2 regions of the Devosia sp. XK-2 genome follow, and region 2 is predicted to be linked to the other one. Evidence: riboswitches for the same ligand, from Rfam matches in the RefSeq annotation. Region 2 holds a riboswitch; the other holds the start of a gene.

Region 1 (3,382 bases), 480 kb from region 2:
GGCCACGCCCGAAGCCGAAAGGCGGAAGCAATCCACGGCCCAGCGGAGATAAGCGTTCCAATCGGCCCGGCGCAGCGGCAGGCCTTCGCGCAGCGCCGGTTCGTCGATCTGGATGATGCCGATGCCCGCCTTTTCGAGGTCCAGCACCTCGTCTCGGATGGCGAGGCCAATCTGGCGACAGGTTTCCGATCGGGGCTGATCGACGCGCACAAAGCTCCATTGCAGGATGGTGACCGGTCCGGTCAGCATGCCTTTCATATGCCTATCGGTCAGTGAAGCAGCAAAGGCCGACCAGCGGACTGTCATCGGTGCGGGGCGCGAAACATCACCGTAGATGAGTGGCGGCTTGACGCAGCGCGACCCATAGGATTGCACCCAACCGTTTTTGGTGAAGGCGAAGCCATCGAGCTGTTCGCCGAAATATTCCACCATGTCATTGCGCTCGAATTCGCCATGCACCAGCACATCGAGTCCCAGAGCCTCCTGAATGCGAACGGCTCTTTCGGTTTCCTGTTCCAGGAAGCTGTCATAGCCGGCTTGGTCGAGCTGCCCTTTCTTGAAGGCGGCACGCGCCTGGCGCACCTCGCCCGTTTGCGGGAAGGAACCGATGGTGGTGGTCGGATAGGCCGGCAGATCGAACCGGGCCTTTTGCCGGTCGCGGCGGACGGCGAAGGGCGAAGCGCGCTCGAGCGGGATCGCCTCGGCGGCGCGCGCCTTGAGGGCGGGCTTATGAATGCGCGGCGAGGCCCTGTGCGCCGCAACGGCCACGGCGCTGGCTTCGAAGGTGGCTTTGGCCGCGCCCCTGCCCCGCTTCTGGGCCAGGGTGAGCGCGGAGACCTCTTCGAGTTTCTGCCGGGCAAAGGCCAGCCAGCTTTTCAATTCCGCGTCCAGCGCCGTTTCCGCCTCAAGATCGACCGGGCTATGTAGCAAAGAACAGGAGGGCGCGACTTCGAGCCGGTCCGGACCGACATGGTCCCAGGCCTTGCTGACCAAGGCAAAGGCCGCGTCGAGATCGGTGCGCCAGATGTTGCGACCATCGACCACGCCGATGGAGAGTGTCCTGTCCGCAGGCAAGGTTTCCAACACGCCATCGAGCTGGCCCGGCGCACGTACCAGATCGATATGGAGCCCCGCCACCGGCAGATTGGCCGCCAGTTCGGTATTGTCGCGCAGATCGCCGAAATAGGTGGTCAGCAGGATTTTGGGACCGGCTTTGCCGAGCCGGGCATAGGCTGTTTCGAAGGCGGCCTTCTGCCTGTCGCTGAGGTCGAGCACCAGCGCCGGTTCATCCACCTGCACCCAGTCTGCCCCTTCTGCCGCGAGTTGGGCCAATAGCGCCTCATAGACCGGCAGCAGTGGCTCGAGCCGGTCGAGCGGATCGAACCCGCCATCCTTGGCTTTGGCGAGGCTGAGGAATGTCACCGGCCCGAGGATCACCGGCCGTGTCTTTATCCCCAAGGCCTTCGCCTCGCGGAACTGGTCGAGCGGCTTGCTGGCGTCGAGTGCAAAGCGCTGATCGCGATAAAGTTCGGGGACGATGAAGTGATAATTGGTGTCGAACCATTTGGTCATCTCCATGGCCGGCGCCGCATCGGTGCCGCGGGCCATGGCGAAATAGCGGGTGTCGGCATCGGCAATTGTGGCGAAGCGCGGCGGGATAGCGCCGACCAGCACCGCTGTATCAAGCACATGGTCGTAGAGCGAAAAGTCGTTGGAGGGGATCACCTCGATCCCGGCCTCGTGCTGCAGGCCCCAGTGGCGGGCGCGGAGCTGGGCCGCGGTCGCGTGGAGCGCGGCAGCACCGCTCTCTCCCTTCCAGAAGGCTTCGAGGGCCTTTTTGAGTTCGCGATGAAGGCCGATGCGGGGAAAGCCGAGATTGGCTGAGCGGGTCATGGAAAATTCCGTTTGCGAATAGGCGCTCGGGATCGCCCGTCGACAAGACGGTGCGGCCGGACGCGTGGCGAAAAAAGACAGGCCCGGCGCTGGCGTCAGCGCGGGCGGATCAGGGCTGGGTTGGGGTCAAAAAAGACCGCTTAGCAGCGTCGCATTCGGAAGTGGTGACGGATCGTCATGGTCGTGTCCTCCGGCCGATCCACCCGATCGGCTGACAATGGATATTCACGCCCATGGTAGGTCTCCTGGCTCGCGGATCGAGCCGGGCATTCCCCTTCCCGGCCGGGATGGGCCAGTGGGACAATGAACACCCGTCTCCGCCAACAGTTGCGGGGGCAGCTCCGGACTTGGGGTTTTGCGCCCCGCACCGGCATTCCCTGTTATCCCCTCGCGGGGACCATGGACCTGTGCAGGATGGCGGAGGGGGGATGGCGTGTCAACAGGGATATAAAGATTTCTTTATATCCTGGTTCGATGTTTATCGTCACGTTCCCTCGTCAGCCCTCGCCCCTTGAGGGAAAGGGACAGGATTTCTGCGTTCAGCAGAAATCCAGGGTGAGGGGTTCTCTCCGAGCTATCGATGCCGGCCACTATGTCGTGGGCCCCTCATCCGCCTTTCGGGCACCTTCTCCCCTTGAGGGAGAAGGAAATTCGGGAGCCCGGGAGCCAACAAAAAAGGGCGCCTCGCGGCGCCCTTTGCGGAATCTTCTCAGGCTGATGCCTCCGCCGCCGCTACTGCAGGGGGAACCCGGGCAGGAAACTCGTAGATAAACTTGAGGAGCATCTCGGCGAATGTGATTAGTTCTTCCGCGTCACCCTTGCCCATGGGCGAAATCTCGTGGGTGGCCTCGTTTCCTTTCTTGCGAATGTGATCGACCCAGGCCCTGCCATTCGGCGGCACATAGTGGTTGTCCGCAAGGTACTGCACATATGACACAAATGGCTGACCTTCTTTGGCGCCGTTGGTCACTGCGATGTTCATTAACAGCTTCCTGCAGGCTAGGACCGCCGCAGTATATGCAGACACGCTGCTACATCGCCGCGCTTCGTCGTAAAGATCGTGCAGAAGCGGCGGCACATTTTGCACCGGTCTACCCGGAGATAAACCCGGCGTCGGAACATTACCATGAAGAAACGTCGGCTTGAAGCAATGAGGGCAAACAAGAATCTTCGCTATGTTTCCTTCGATCTTTTGCCCACTTTGATAGCCCCGATCAGTAGCAACTGTGTTGTTACAATAGCCACACACGTATGCAATTGAGCTAAGTATGCCGATGTTACTCCATGCCGTCTGGCTCATCTGGCGCTCCTAGACGCGATTGCCTCAAAAATCCCAGTCTTCGTCCTCTGTGGCAATCGCCTTGCCGATGACGTAGCTCGAGCCTGAGCCGGAGAAGAAGTCGTGGTTCTCGTCGGCATTGGGCGAGAGGGCGGAGAGGATGGCCGCGTTGACCTTGCAGGCCTCGGGCGGGAACAGGGCTTCGTAGCC
Region 2 (3,382 bases):
TGGCTGGGGCGGTTGGCGATGTCGTCCTCGGAGGACATGCCGAGCCCTAAAAGCGCAGTGATATCGACATGACCATTGGCGGCGCGGACGATGCCGACGCCGGGACGCAGTTCTGCCTTGATGTTGTTCTCGACGGTTTCGAGCATGGCGGCATCGACAAGATCGGTCTTGTTGATGATGACCATGTCGGCGGCAGAAAGCTGATCTTCGAAGAGTTCGCCCAGGGGCGTTTCGTGATCGAGCATCTCATCCTTCCGCCGTTGTGCATCGACGGCGGCTTCGTCACTAGCAAAGCGACCCTCGGCCAAAGCGGCGGCGTCGGCGACGGTGACGACGCCGTCAATGGTAACCTGGGCCTTGATTTCGGGCCAGTTGAAGGCGCGGATGAGCGGCTGCGGCAGGGCCAGGCCAGAGGTTTCGATGACGATGTGATCAAACTTTTCGTCGCGGGCGAGCAAAGCCTGCATGGTGGGGATGAATTCATCGGCCACGGTGCAGCAAATGCAGCCATTGGACAGCTCGACCATATCCTCTTCGCGGCAGGTTTCGTCGCCGCAACCGGCCAGAATGTCCTTGTCGACGCCCAGATCGCCAAATTCATTGATGATAAGCGCTATGCGCTTGCCCTTGGGAGCGTGCGCCAGCATGTGGCGGACCAGCGTGGTCTTGCCGGCGCCGAGAAAGCCGGTGATGACGGTGGTGGGGATTTTGGCGCTCATGCGGTGGCTCCCTTTGCGGCGGTTGTTTCGGACATGGTCAGCCAGTCGTTGAGCTTGCCGAAGACCATGCCGAGAAGAAGCCAGAAGACCATGGATGTGCCCAGAGTGACGGCAGCAAATTCGGTGGCCAGATGGGCGGGAACGGCGCTGGGTTCATCGGGCGCGGCGGGCGCGCCGATGATATGGGGCGCGGCGACAAGCGCGACTGCCAGGGCGATAGCCCAGGCGGTCCGGGTTTTGGCCAGAACCAGGCAGGCCGCCCCGGTGGCCAGCACCGTGCCGGCCCACCAGACCTGGCGGGCGCCCAGATCGGCCGCGGGCATGCCGGGCAGTTCGGGTGCGAGGCCATAGGCGGGGGCCAAAGAGAAGGTGACGAAACCGGCAAAGCCCCAGAGCAGGCCATTGGCGAAGGTGATGGGAATCCCGGCGAACATGGAGACGGCGCCAATGATCAAGGCGAAGCCGGCAGCGGCCAGAACGGTGGCGAGGGTGGTATAAGCAGTGCGCTCGAAACCATCCTGCGGGACCCATTCTTCGGCCTCTTCTGTAGGCACTATGGCCTCGTCATGGCTATGCGCCGGCGTGCCCGCGCCATGGCTGTGGCCGCCTTCTCCCTCGAAGGTTTCGGCATGGAGGATCAGCGGGGTGACGCGGAAATGCTGGAGCGCCGCCGTGATCAGGCCAGCACAAAGGGCTGCGACCAGCGCAGCGAAAAACAGATTGCGAAACATTTTTATTCCCTGATTCTTTTGCTGTCGCGCGTGCAGAAGCCGGGCGGCATCCAACAGGCGCGATGGCCTGCCTTAGTGGCAGGGGAAGCCCATGGCGTGGCGGGTGTCGTGCGCGCCATTGTGCAGGCGATAATCACCAGCAAAGCCGGTGCCCACGAGCAGGGTCAGACCCAGCATGAGGGCAAGACCACCAGCAATGAGACGCTGGGACAGGGAAAGAGAGACCAGACCGGTCGAAACGGCGGAATTATTCATGTGGCACCCTCCGTGCACGGAATATGACAGGGCGAAATTGCCCGGTTTTCCTGAACTATCAGGGTGAAGGCAGGTCTCCTGGCTCACGGTGAATACAGCGCCCCCGCCTTCCCCGGCATATTGAATGCCGAGTGGCATTGGAGGGCGCCCACCGCTTACAGTTGCGGGGGCAGCCACGGAATTGGCCCCTGATGGGTACGCCACACCGTGTTCCCTATTAATCCCCTTGCCTTTTCGGGCGCGGGGAACCGTCACGGATCAAGACCTACGCCGGGGAGGGTTTGGGGTCAATCGCGGAAGTCGGGATGGGGATAGCCAATGGCGACGAAATCGACCCGCGCATTGACCGTTTCCAGCAGTGGATTGTCGGAACTGACCTCGCGATCGCCCGTGATGGCATCGATATCGACGCCCTGGGGATAGCTATCGGGGCTGAATGTCAGGGAGAGAATGCAGCCGCCGGGCAGGTCGGCCAGGGCCCCGCTCTGAAACCCGGCATGGCCGCCATAATCCCAGCCGAAGCCGCTCATGGTGAAGGGCTCGCCATTGATGGCCCGGACTTCGGCCACGCTCATGCCGGCGCGCACGCCACCGGGCCCGGCCAGCTTTGGCGGCAGTTCGGCAAAGCTGAGATCGGTGCGGTCTTCCTCGTTCCACCAGACAAATTGCAGGCGGCGCTTGGGATTGTCGCGGAAGACCTCGGTGGCGAGCATTTCGGTGCCTTCAGGGCCAGGAACCATGCCGGTCCAGACATTTTCAGCGCCATAAATCTCGATCAGCCTAGCCTCGGACGTATCGATGGCAAAGGCGCCCTCACAGGCGATTTCGGCTGCGGCGGCAGGCAGGGGCAGCAAGAGCAGTGCAACGAGGCAGGGGCGAACGGGCATGGCGTGATCTCCTCAGACGGCGCCAGAGTGGCGCGAAGCAAACTGGGGAACAAGAGGCGACTCGGTCTATGAACGGGCGCTGAAGAGAGGAGCCAGCCATGAAGCCGATTACGTTCAGCCGCGAGGAAACCAAGGCGATTGTAGCCGATATCCAGGACTATTTCCGCGAGGAGCTGGACCAGTCAATCGGCGCCATTCCGGCCGAAATGCTGATGCAGTTCTTTGCCGAGAAGATGGGGGCCTATTTCTACAATCGCGGGCTCTATGATGCGCAGGCGCTGGTGCGCAAGAAAATCGACGATGTGAGCGATGAGATCTTCTCGCTCGAGCAGGTGACCGGCTCGTCGCGCTAAAGAGCGAATGCAGGGCAGGTTTGCGCGGCGGCGCTTGCCAGCGGGACGGCGGAGGAGGAGATAAGCGAGACAGCCCCGGACCGGGGGCGATTCGGTTTTCCCTCAGGTGCATAATTGGGTTTCAACCTTGCCACGCTGGCCCCTATCGGGCTGCTGATTGCCTCGAACCTGTTCATGACCTTTGCCTGGTATGGGCATCTCAAATTTCCCGGCGCCACGCTGTGGATGGTGGTGCTGGTGAGCTGGGGCATCGCCTTTTTTGAATATTGGCTGGCGGTGCCGGCCAACCGGATCGGCTATGGGACCTATTCGGGGGCGGAGCTCAAGACCATTCAGGAGGTCATTTCCCTGACGGTCTTCGTCTTGTTCGCGGTGTTCTATCTGGGAGAGAAATTCACCTGGAACCACGGCATCGGCTTTGCGCTGATCGCGTTGGG

What was found. Region 2 has a riboswitch for cobalamin ahead of V8Z65_RS03355 (CbtB domain-containing protein). Riboswitches for the same ligand answer to the same signal wherever they lie in the genome.
Region 1: linked by a shared signal. The riboswitch ahead of metE (5-methyltetrahydropteroyltriglutamate--homocysteine S-methyltransferase) and the one ahead of V8Z65_RS03355 (CbtB domain-containing protein) in region 2 are both predicted to bind cobalamin.

The regions. Positions count from the first base shown of each region.
Region 1 is NZ_CP146608.1:1,165,495-1,168,876, reverse strand. Features, by position in the region: gene metE (5-methyltetrahydropteroyltriglutamate--homocysteine S-methyltransferase) at 1-1,893, opposite strand, end outside; cobalamin riboswitch at 2,111-2,310, opposite strand; gene V8Z65_RS05595 (DUF4145 domain-containing protein) at 2,603-3,193, opposite strand; gene nrdF (class 1b ribonucleoside-diphosphate reductase subunit beta) at 3,218-3,382, opposite strand, start outside.
Region 2 is NZ_CP146608.1:685,989-689,370, reverse strand. Features, by position in the region: gene cobW (cobalamin biosynthesis protein CobW) at 1-719, opposite strand, end outside; gene V8Z65_RS03360 (CbtA family protein) at 716-1,450, opposite strand; gene V8Z65_RS03355 (CbtB domain-containing protein) at 1,523-1,705, opposite strand; cobalamin riboswitch at 1,756-1,973, opposite strand; gene V8Z65_RS03350 (hypothetical protein) at 1,993-2,592, opposite strand; gene V8Z65_RS03345 (DUF2164 domain-containing protein) at 2,691-2,945, shown strand; gene V8Z65_RS03340 (DMT family protein) at 3,060-3,382, shown strand, end outside.